Regions from separate parts of the Pseudomonas sp. NPDC086251 genome, predicted to be linked through region 1. Evidence: predicted binding sites of a transcription regulator. Region 1 holds the regulator's gene; the other holds the start of a gene.
What was found. The regulator sigma-54, encoded in region 1, starts transcription at its own class of promoters, with help from an activator protein. The targets are predictions, from matches to a motif close to ANTGGCATNNANNTTGCTNT.

Region 1 (5,747 bases):
CCGTATGACTGTGTTCCCGCAGCAGCAATATGCGCAGACCGATCAACCCGTTAGAATCGACGGCGCTGGCGGTGTATCGACAGGCAACGGCATGAAAGCGTACTTGAAAGAAAGCAGGATACACCTGCTATCGAACGTAAGAGGACAGTATGAGGCTCGTTAAAACCCTCCCTATTTTGCTCAGTCTGGGCGCAGCACTGGGAAGCGTGAGCGCCTGGGCTCTGCCGAACGATCAAGACCAGCCAATCCGCATTCAGGCCGACGACGCCCAGCTGGACGACAAGAATGGCGTTGCCACTTACAAAGGTGATGTGATCATCACCCAGGGCTCGATGATTGTTAAGGGCAACACCGTGACCATCACTCGTACGCCGACCGGCGACATCGACGTCGTGACCTCGGTCGGCAACCTCGCCTACTTCGAGCAGCTGCAAGCTGCAGGCGACACCAAGCCTGTCCAGGGTTACGGGGTGACTATCCAGTACCACGCCTCGCAAAACCGCGTCGTCCTGATCGATCGCGCCAAAGTGATCGACAAGGACAACAACGTCACCCAAGGCGAGAAAATCGTCTACGACACGGTTAAAAAGCTTGCGAGCGCCGGTCGCGCTACAGGCAACAAGGTCACCGAGTCGCGTCCACGCATCGACATGGTGATTCAGCCGAAGAAGAAAACCGACGAGCAAAAGGCCCAGTAATGGCAACTCTGAAAGCTCAGCACTTGGCCAAGAGCTACAAGAGCCGCCAGGTCGTGCGTGACGTCAGCCTGTCCATCGACAGCGGTCAGATCGTCGGTCTGCTTGGCCCGAACGGCGCCGGCAAAACCACCTGTTTCTATATGATTGTCGGCCTGGTACAGGCCGATCAGGGTCGCGTGCTGATCGACGATCTGGACGTCAGCCACCAGCCGATGCACGGCCGTGCGAAGGCCGGTATCGGCTATCTTCCGCAAGAAGCGTCGATCTTCCGCAAACTCTCGGTCGCCGATAACATCATGGCCATCCTCGAGACCCGCAAAGAACTCGACAAGGCCGGTCGTCGCAAGGAGCTGGAAAGCCTGCTGCAGGAATTCCACATCAGCCACATCCGCGACAACCTCGGCATGAGCCTGTCCGGTGGCGAACGCCGCCGCGTGGAAATCGCCCGCGCACTGGCCACCAACCCGAAATTCATCCTCCTCGACGAACCCTTCGCCGGCGTGGACCCGATTTCGGTGGGCGACATCAAGCAGATCATCCATCACCTCAAGGCCAAGGGCATTGGCGTGCTGATCACCGACCACAACGTCCGTGAAACCCTGGATATCTGCGAAACCGCCTACATCGTCAACGATGGCCAGCTGATCGCCGAAGGTGACTCTGCCACCATCCTGGCCAACGACCTGGTCAAGGAAGTGTACCTGGGCCATGAGTTCCGCCTGTAAGCGCCAAGGTGCCTGGCTAGTCGGCCGAGCGCTTGTCTCGATAAAAAATCAACAATTTTTTATTGTTACGGCGCTCTAGGCAAACGCGACGCTTCAAAGATTTTCCAGAGCCAGTCGGTTCATTGTGTCAATAAAACTTTGCAGCTTTTTATTGTTACGGCGCTCTAGGCAAACGCTGCAGTTTCGGGCATATAATTTGCTTATGTTTGGCGCTCCGGCGCTCTGTAGTGGATGGCGCATGTGCGCCGGCGAATAAGGTGTTAAGCCCCTGCCATGAAACCATCGCTAGTCTTGAGAATGGGCCAGCAGCTGACGATGACACCGCAGCTGCAACAGGCCATCCGCCTGCTCCAATTGTCGACCCTGGACCTGCAACAGGAAATCCAGGAGGCCCTGGAGTCCAATCCGATGCTCGAACGCCAGGAAGAAGGCGACGACTTCGATAACGCCGACCCCTTGGCCGACAAAGCCGAACAGCTACCCAACGCCGATGTTTCGGAACCGTCCTACCAGGAAACCGCCCCGACGGTGGATAACCTCGAGGAAGGCGACTGGAACGAGCGCATTCCCAACGAACTGCCGGTCGATACCGCCTGGGAAGACGTCTACCAGACCAGCGCCAGCAGCCTGCCGAGCAACGATGACGACGAGTGGGATTTCACCACCCGCACCTCGGCCGGTGAAAGCCTGCAAAGCCACCTGCTGTGGCAACTGAACCTGGCACCGATGTCCGACACCGATCGTCTGATCGCCGTGACCTTGATCGACTGCATCAACAATCAGGGCTACCTGGACGAAACCCTCGAGGAAATCCTCGAAGCCTTCGATCCGGAACTGGACATCGAACTGGACGAAATCGAAGCCGTCCTGCACCGCATCCAGCAATTCGAACCCGCCGGCATCGGCGCCCGTAACCTGGGTGAATGCCTGCTCCTGCAATTGCGCCAGTTGCCCGCCAAGACCCCATGGCTGGCCGAGGCCAAGCGTCTGGTCAGCGATTACATTGACCTGCTCGGCAGCCGCGACTACAGCCAATTGATGCGGCGCATGAAGCTCAAGGAAGATGAACTGCGCCAGGTCATCGAACTGGTGCAGAGCCTCAACCCGCGCCCGGGTTCGCAAATCGAGTCCAGTGAAGCCGAATACGTGGTACCCGACGTGATCGTGCGCAAGGACAACGAGCGCTGGCTGGTGGAGCTCAATCAGGAATCGGTGCCACGCCTTCGGGTCAACGCGCAGTACGCCGGTTTCGTGCGCCGCGCCGACACCAGCGCCGACAACACCTTCATGCGCAATCAGCTGCAAGAGGCCCGCTGGTTCATCAAGAGCCTGCAAAGCCGCAACGAAACCCTGATGAAAGTAGCCACCCAGATCGTCGAGCATCAGCGCGGCTTCCTGGAATACGGCGACGAAGCCATGAAACCGCTGGTACTGCATGACATCGCCGAAGCGGTCGGCATGCACGAGTCGACGATTTCGCGGGTCACCACGCAAAAATTCATGCATACCCCACGGGGTATTTATGAACTGAAATACTTTTTCTCCAGCCACGTCAGCACCTCCGAGGGCGGCGAATGCTCGTCCACGGCGATTCGCGCGATCATCAAAAAACTGGTTGCTGCGGAAAATCAGAAAAAGCCGTTGAGTGACAGCAAGATCGCTGGTTTACTGGAGGCACAAGGCATTCAGGTGGCTCGCCGCACCGTCGCCAAGTACCGCGAGTCCTTAGGAATCGCGCCTTCGAGCGAACGCAAGCGGTTGATGTAGAGCCACGCCACAGCGTTCCAGTGGCAGGCATTTCTGCCTGCCGCTTTATGCACTGGCAACGAAGGAGAAGCTGTATGCAAGTCAACATCAGTGGACACCAACTGGAAGTGACCGAACCTCTTCGCACCTACATCGGCGAAAAACTCGAACGATTGGAACGGCATTTCGACAAGATCACCAACGTTCAAGTGACGATGACGGTCGAAAAGCTCAAGCAGAAAATCGAAGCCACGCTGCATATTCCCGGCAATGAAGTGGTCGCTAACGCGGAACATACCGATATGTACGCAGCGATCGACGCATTGACCGACAAGCTGGATAAACAACTCAAAAAGCATAAGGAAAAGACCCAGAGCCTCCTCCAGGGTGCGACCGGTCGTTAACACTCCCAACTCATGATCCGACTTGAAAGCATCCTGACCCCCGGCCGTTCCCTCGTGAACGTGCCGGGCGGCAGTAAAAAGAAAGCCCTCGAGCAAATTGCCAACCTAATCCATCGCGAAGTGCCGGATCTGGCCATGCAGGATGTCTTCGAGAGTCTGGTCGCCCGTGAAAAACTCGGTTCTACCGGTTTTGGTAACGGCATCGCCATCCCCCACTGCCGTCTGAAGGGTTGCTCCGCACCCATCAGCGCCTTGATGCACCTAGACGCCCCTATTGATTTCGACGCCATCGACGGCGCCCCGGTTGACCTGCTGTTCGTTCTGCTGGTCCCGGAAGCCGCCACCGATGCGCACCTGGAGCTATTGCGCCAGATCGCCAGCATGCTCGATCGCAAGGAAGTGCGCGAAAAACTGCGCAGCGCCCCGAGCAATGAAGCCTTGTATCAGGTTGTCCTGGACGAGCAAAACGGTCAGTAATCATGCGTTTGATCATCGTCAGTGGCCGTTCCGGCTCAGGTAAAAGTACCGCGCTCGATGTCCTCGAGGACAACGGCTACTACTGCATCGACAACTTGCCCGCCGGCTTGCTGCCGGAGCTGGCCGAACGCGCGTTGATTCACACCGAGCTGGCACAACCGCTGGTTGCCGTGTCGATTGACGCGCGCAACTTGCCAAGTCACCTGTCGCGCTTTCCGGAACTGCTCGAAGAAGTCCGCAGCCGGCATATCCAGTGCGATGTCCTGTACCTGGATGCCGACGAAGAAACCCTGCTCAAACGCTTTTCGGAAACCCGTCGTCGCCACCCGCTGAGCAGCGCCAATCGCTCGCTGGCCGAGGCGATCAACGATGAAACCAGCTTGCTCGGCCCGATTGCCGACCTCGCTGATCTCAAAGTCAACACCACCAACCTGAACCTGTACCAGCTGCGCGACACCATCAAGCTGCGCCTGTTGAACCAGCCGGAACCCGGTACTGCGTTCCTGGTGGAGTCTTTCGGTTTCAAGCGTGGCATGCCGGTGGACGCCGACCTGGTGTTCGACGTGCGCTGCCTGCCGAACCCGTACTGGAAGCCGGAGCTGCGCGCGCAGTCCGGGCTCGACCAGCCGGTGGCGGAATACCTGGCCGCACAGCCAGACGTGGAAGAGATGTTCCAGGACATCTCCACGTACCTGCTCAAATGGCTGCCCCGCTTTGCCGCCAGCAACCGTGCTTATGTCACCATTGCCATTGGCTGCACCGGGGGGCATCACCGCTCCGTCTACCTGACCGAACGTCTGGGTCAGACCCTGCAAAAAACCCTGAAGAACGTCCAGGTCCGCCACCGCGACCTCAGCTAAAGGATTCACATCGCGATGCCTGCTCTGGAAATCGAAATCATCAACAAGCTGGGCCTGCACGCCCGCGCGTCTGCAAAATTCGTCGGTGTCGCCGGTGAGTTCAAGGATTGCACGATCAGGGTAGGACGCACGCCGGAAACCACGGTCGACGGTAAAAGCATCATGGCCATGATGATGCTGGCGGCGGGCAAGGGCACCAAGATCCACTTGAGCACCGAAGGCGAAAGGGCTGATGAGGCGCTACAGGCATTGGTAGCGCTGATCAACGACTACTTCGGCGAAGGCGAGTAAACCCGCCCCTGCAGGAGCGAGGCTTGCCCGCGAAGAACGATGACACGCTTCATCAGCTCCACCGCGTCACGGCATTCGCGGGCAAGCCTTGCTCCTACATGTCCGCGTTAAGCCAATGCGGTATCCATGACCATCATCAGGCAAAACCCGATCAGCAGCCCAAGGCTGGCCAGTTTATCGTGACCATGGCGGCGCGATTCGGGAATGACTTCGTGGGTCACCACTAACAGCATGGCCCCGGCCGCCAGCGCCAGGCCCAAGGGCAAGAGCAGTTCGGCCAAGCTCACCAGCCAGGCGCACAACAAGGCGAATACCGGCTCGACCAACCCTGACGCAGCACCGATCAGGAACGCCTTGATCCGCGACATCCCCGCCCCGGCCAGTACCAACGCGATCACCAACCCTTCCGGCACATCCTGCAAGGCAATGCCCATGGCCAGGCTGTCGGCATCCGGCATGCCGCCACCGGCCGAGACACCGACCGCCATGCCTTCAGGGATGTTGTGGGCAATGATGGCAAACACAAACAACCAGATCCGTGGTGGA
Region 2 (5,747 bases), on a different contig from region 1:
GAAGGCTCGTCGTTCGACGGCCGTACGGCGCTGATGATGGCGGCGATGTTCAACCGCGTCGAAATCGTCGACTACCTGATCAGCAAGGGCGCCGACCCGAAAGCCAAGGATGCCAACGGCGTCTCGGCGCTGGATGCAGCCAAGACCATGGGCGCCGTCGATACCACCGCGCAGCTAGAAAAACTGCTCGCGTAATCTGTAGGAGCGAGGCTTGCCCGCGAAGAACGATGATGCGGTTTAACAGTAAAACCGAGTAATCGTTCTTCGCGGGCAAGCCTCGCTCCTACAATACGATTGGGGGTATCCTTCGCGCCCTCAAATTTCCCTCGCTACAGGATCTGCCCCTCATGAAAGCCGCACTCATCGAACTCATCAGCAAAATCAGCTCCGGGTGCATGAGCGACGACGAAATCCTCAAAGTCGCTGACGAAGCGGCCCAGGCCTACGCCGATCCAGAGGCTTTTCTGACGGCCAATCCAGACATCAACTACGACGACACCTTCCCGATGCCCTTGGGTGAATGGGTCGTGGTGGGTAGCCTGCCCGAGACCGTGCTGTTCCAGGCCGACACCTACATGGACTTGTTCGCGCAGATCGTCGCCTCGTTCGGCCCCGGTGTCGATTTCAATATCAAACCCAAGCAACTGGCCAAGACCGAAGCCTTGACCGCGCTCAATCGCATTCAGGTGCAGATGAGCAGCATGAACAAGGAAAACGGCGGCTACGTGCTGATGAACTTCAGCCAACTGCTCGACGATGAACTGCAAGTGGTCCTGGTCTTCGGCAACGACGTACCGCGCGTGCTCGAGTTGTGCGCCGAAGTCGGCATCGCCGCCGCGCCGTCCCTGGAAGCCTTGAAAGTGGCGACCCACGTTTGATGGAATAAAACGGAACCCTTGCCATGGCCGGCTATCCTAAAAGGGCAAACCACTCTTAGGGAGCGTCACCATGGGTTCCACGTTCAACGGCCTGATTGGCCTGATCATTCTTGCCCTGGACATCTGGGCAATCATCAACGTGCTGAAAAGTGGCGCCGACACCGGGATGAAAATCGTCTGGGTGCTGCTGATCCTGTTGCTGCCAGTCCTCGGCCTGATCATCTGGGCCATCGCCGGGCCACGAGGCAACGTACGTATCTGATTCCGGGCATACCTGTAGGAGCGAGGCTTGCCCGCGAAGAACGATGACGCGGTCTTCCTGTTAAACCGCATTATCGTTCTTCGCGGGCAAGCCTTGCTCCTACACGTAATACCGGCAATCCGGTTGAACGAACAGTCAGTGTAAAAGTCCAGATAGTTGTAAGCCCATTTGCGGGTTTGATCGAGGAGGCACTGATGCAAAAGTGGAAAATCACTTTCGTGGATGATCACGGCGAAACGGTCGAAGAAGTCTTTGAGTGCGATGAGTGCCCGGATAACGAGCACGCCGCCAAACTCATCAAGGCCCGGCTCCTGCCTGTCGCTGCCGAACTGGATCTGAACGATCTGGAAGGGCGAACCGCTGATGCGAGCGTTAAAAGTCTCAAGACCCAGAACAGCATAGAAATCCTCGGCATCACGCCAATCTGAATATCTCCTGTCGCATTCTCAACCAGACCTTGGCAGCGCCTCTATCTTGGGGCTACTCTGCAATCGAGATCAGCGAACGGATCGCTAAGGTCTGGTCTTGTCAGCTACATGCTTGTGTCCCAATGGCAATTTGCTTGCCGCATCGCGCGCAGCGTCAGGTTGCGGGCGTCGGGAGTACGGAAAGTCTATCCATCGGTTTGAGGAGGACGTTTCATGAGCACAGCCTATCAAGAAGACATCAGCAGCAGCGTGCTGCGCCGCATGAAAGAAGGCGGTTTTGACTTTTCACGATTCCATCCCATCGAGTTCTACGCCATTTTCCCGGACGAGGAGCGGGCGCGCAGGGCGGCAGGGCATTACTGTGGTGAATCCTTGAATGCACAAATCAGCGTGCGCGACGACGGCGCGTGGTACCTGGAACTGAGCAAAGTGATGTACGCCACCTACGACGGCATCGGCGACTTTGAGCAGGACTTCGAGGCAGTGGTCGAGCCTTTGGGCGGCATCATCGAAGGATGGGGCGTCAAGCAGGAGGTACGAGGGCTACTCGCATAACCTTATGAACAGTGACAACGCTCAGCAACGGCTGACCTTCGGGTTGGCCGTTTTCGTTTGTGCAGCGAAAAGATCGCAGCCTCGTTGCACTCGACAGCTCCTACAGGGAGGCCGTGTTTTTCTGTAGGAGCTGTCGAGTGCAACGAGGCTGCGATCTTTTGATCCTGTTTCAAGAAAACAAAAAAAAAGCCACCTGAGCGGGTGGCTAAAAGGGAAGTTCGGTACGTTTTCCAGCGAATGCCCCAATTATCCGCATCGTCCCCCGAGCAGTGAAATCAACTCTGGCTATGCTGGTGATAGGCGACACCATTGCGTCGCAATGAAGCGGGGGCGATCAGGTTGGGGCATTTGCCGCACAGGATTGGTGCGGTGTGTGCGCAGCGATTATCCAACTGATTGATATCAAAGCGTTTATGCCGATGGCACGGGCCTTGCGAAGGCCTGCATGTCCGGGTGACAAGGAGTACGGCATGATCCGCACCTATTTTGATGAGATGTACGATGCCGGCGGCCAGGTCCGCCCGCATTATCGGGAGTTTGCCCGTTGGCTGGCCGAAACGCCTGACGAGCTTTTGGCACAACGGCGACGCGAGGCCGATCTGTTGTTTCATCGCGCCGGGATAACGTTCACGCTCTACGGTGATGAGCAAGGGACAGAGCGCCTGATTCCCTTCGACACCATTCCCCGCAGCATTCCCGCCAGCGAGTGGCGGATCGTCGAACGTGGCTGCATCCAGCGGGTCAAGGCGCTGAACATGTTCCTCGCCGACCTCTATCACGAGCAACGCATCATCAAGGCCGGCATCATTCCGGCCGAGCAGGTGCTGGCCAACGAGCAATACCAGTTGGCGATGCAAGGGCTGGATCTGCACCGCGATATCTATTCCCACATCTCCGGTGTCGACCTGGTGCGCGATGGCGACGGCACGTACTACGTGCTCGAAGACAACCTTCGTACACCCAGCGGCGTGAGCTACATGCTCGAAGACCGCAAGATGATGATGCGCCTGTTTCCCGAGCTGTTCGCGGCGCAACGCATCGCGCCCATCGACCACTACCCGAACCTGCTGCTCGACACCCTCAAAAGCTCCAGCCCGATCGATAACCCGAGCGTGGTGGTGCTGACGCCGGGGCGCTTCAACAGCGCGTTTTTCGAGCATGCCTTTCTCGCTCGGGAAATGGGCGTCGAGCTGGTGGAAGGCGCGGATTTGTTTGTGCGTGACGACAAGGTGTTCATGCGCACCACCGACGGGCCGAAAGCCGTCGACGTGATCTACCGCCGCCTCGACGATGCGTTCCTCGACCCGCTGGCGTTCAACCCGGATTCGATGCTCGGCGTTCCAGGCCTGTTGTCATCGTACCGCTCCGGCAACGTGGTGCTGGCGAACGCCATCGGCACCGGGGTTGCGGACGACAAGTCGGTGTATCCCTTCGTCACCGACATGATCCGTTTCTACCTGGACGAAGAGCCGATCCTGAAGAATGTTCCGACGTTCCAGTGTCGTAATCCCTCCGAACTTTCCCACGTGCTGGCCAACCTTCCAGACCTGGTGGTCAAGGAAACCCAGGGCTCGGGAGGTTACGGAATGCTGGTGGGGCCGGCGGCGACGGCGGCGGAAATCGAAGCCTTTCGCGCACGGATCAAAGCCAAGCCGCATGCGTACATCGCGCAACCGACGTTGTCTTTGTCGACCTGTCCGACCTTTGTCGAAAACGGCATTGCGCCACGCCACATCGACTTGCGTCCGTTTGTATTGTCTGGCCGCGAAACCCGGGTTGTGCCCGGCGGTTTGACCCGTGTCGCCCTGCGCGAAGGCTCCCTGGTGGTGAATTCTTCCCAGGGTGGCGGAACCAAGGACACCTGGGTGGTCGAGGATTGAAGGAAGCCTGTCATGTTAAGTAGAACTGCCTCGGATTTGTATTGGATGTCGCGTTACCTGGAGCGGGCGGAAAACCTCGCACGGATGCTCGACATCAGTTATTCGCTGTCGCTGATGCCACAGGATGGCCGTGGTGATGGTTTGCACGAACTCGCCATGCCGTTGCTGATTACCGGCACCCTGGACGATTACCTGGAGCGCCACGGCGAACTGCATGCCGAACGGCTGCTGCACTTCTTCGCCCTCGATGCGGCCAACCCGGCGAGCATTTACAGCTGCCTCGGCGCCGCACGGGCCAGCGCCCATGCGGTACGTGGGCGAATTACCGCCGACATGTGGGAAAACATCAACGCCACCTGGCTGGAAATTCGCGGGATCGCCAACCAGGGCTTGAGTCGTTACGGCATGAGCCGTTTCTGCGAGTGGATCAAGGAACGTTCCCACCTGTTTCGCGGCGCGTCCTACGGCACGATCATGCGTAACGATGCGTTCCGCTTCATTCGGCTGGGGACGTTTATCGAACGGGCTGACAACACGCTGCGCCTGCTCGATGCCCGCTACGAAATGGCGGGCGATCAGGCCGAAGCGGTCAGCGATGGAACGGCCCACGCGTATTACCAGTGGAGCGCTTTATTAAGGGCGTTGTCGTCCTTTGAGGCCTACACCGAGATTTACCGCGATGCGCCCGGCGCCCGGCATGTGGCCGAATTGCTATTGCTGCGCGCTGACGTTCCGCGCTCCTTGCGGGCCTGCACCGAAGAAATCGATCAGATCCTCGCCCAGCTGCCGGGAGCCAACGGCCGCCCCGCGCAACGCCTGGCCGCGGAAATGGACGCGCGCCTGCGCTACACCGGCATCACCGAAATTCTCGACGAAGGCCTGCACGCCTGGCTGACCGAGTTCATCCCGCTGGTGCGCCAGTTGGGTAACGCCATTCACAGTTCCTACCTGGAGGCTGCATGAGACTTTCCATTAGCCACGAGACCACCTATCACTATGAAGATCAGGTGCGGGCGAGCATCCAGTACCTGCGACTGACCCCTCACGACAGCGAGCGCCAGCATGTGCTGAGCTGGCAGCTCGACCTGCCGCGCCCGGTGCGCGCGCAGCTCGATCCGTTCGGCAACATCCTGCACGTGCTGACCATGGACGAGCCGCACGAGGCGATCATCATCGGCGCCCGTGGCCAGGTCGACATCGATGAATTGCGCGAAGCCGAGCACGAGAGCCAGTCGTCGCTGCCATTCCTGCGTTTCACCCGTTTGACCGAGGCCGATGAGGCCTTGCGCGCGTTCGCTAGCAAGGAATGCAAGCAACGCCGGGATCGCACGGCGTTGATCGATTTGATGCATGGCCTCAACCAGCACATGACCTACACGCCGGGCTCCACCGAAGTCGACACCAGCGCCGCCCAGGCCTTCGCCGGGCGTTCGGGCGTGTGCCAGGACCACACCCATGCGTTCCTCGCCTGCGCCCGCAGCCTGGGGATTCCGGCACGCTATGTGTCGGGTTATTTGTACAGTGAAAACAGCGAACACCTGGCCAGTCACGCCTGGGCCGAAGCCTGGCTCGACGACGCCTGGTACAGCTTTGACGTGACCAACGAACTGGCGCGGCCCGAGCGGCATTTGAAACTGGCGGTGGGCCTGGATTACCTGGACGCCTGCCCGGTGCGCGGCATGCGCCGGGGCGGTGGGTGCGAGCAGATGCATGCGAAGGTGTTTGTTTCGCCGACGCCGATGCC

Region 2: a site for sigma-54 is predicted at 2,542-2,561, ahead of ACIPL2_RS17135 (circularly permuted type 2 ATP-grasp protein). Genes of this name have one in related genera too.

Annotation. Positions count from the first base shown of each region.
Region 1 is NZ_JBIVBY010000008.1:16,858-22,604, reverse strand. Features, by position in the region: gene lptC (LPS export ABC transporter periplasmic protein LptC) at 1-163, shown strand, start outside; gene lptA (lipopolysaccharide transport periplasmic protein LptA) at 150-698, shown strand; gene lptB (LPS export ABC transporter ATP-binding protein) at 698-1,423, shown strand; gene ACIPL2_RS11580 (RNA polymerase factor sigma-54) at 1,697-3,190, shown strand; gene hpf (ribosome hibernation-promoting factor, HPF/YfiA family) at 3,265-3,573, shown strand; gene ptsN (PTS IIA-like nitrogen regulatory protein PtsN) at 3,586-4,050, shown strand; gene rapZ (RNase adapter RapZ) at 4,053-4,910, shown strand; gene ACIPL2_RS11560 (HPr family phosphocarrier protein) at 4,926-5,201, shown strand; gene ACIPL2_RS11555 (ZIP family metal transporter) at 5,309-5,747, opposite strand, start outside.
Region 2 is NZ_JBIVBY010000013.1:91,355-97,101, reverse strand. Features, by position in the region: gene ACIPL2_RS17160 (ankyrin repeat domain-containing protein) at 1-195, shown strand, start outside; gene ACIPL2_RS17155 (hypothetical protein) at 348-878, shown strand; gene ACIPL2_RS17150 (PLDc N-terminal domain-containing protein) at 949-1,140, shown strand; gene ACIPL2_RS17145 (hypothetical protein) at 1,335-1,568, shown strand; gene ACIPL2_RS17140 (ribonuclease E inhibitor RraB) at 1,782-2,123, shown strand; gene ACIPL2_RS17135 (circularly permuted type 2 ATP-grasp protein) at 2,594-4,003, shown strand; gene ACIPL2_RS17130 (alpha-E domain-containing protein) at 4,016-4,966, shown strand; gene ACIPL2_RS17125 (transglutaminase domain-containing protein) at 4,963-5,747, shown strand, end outside.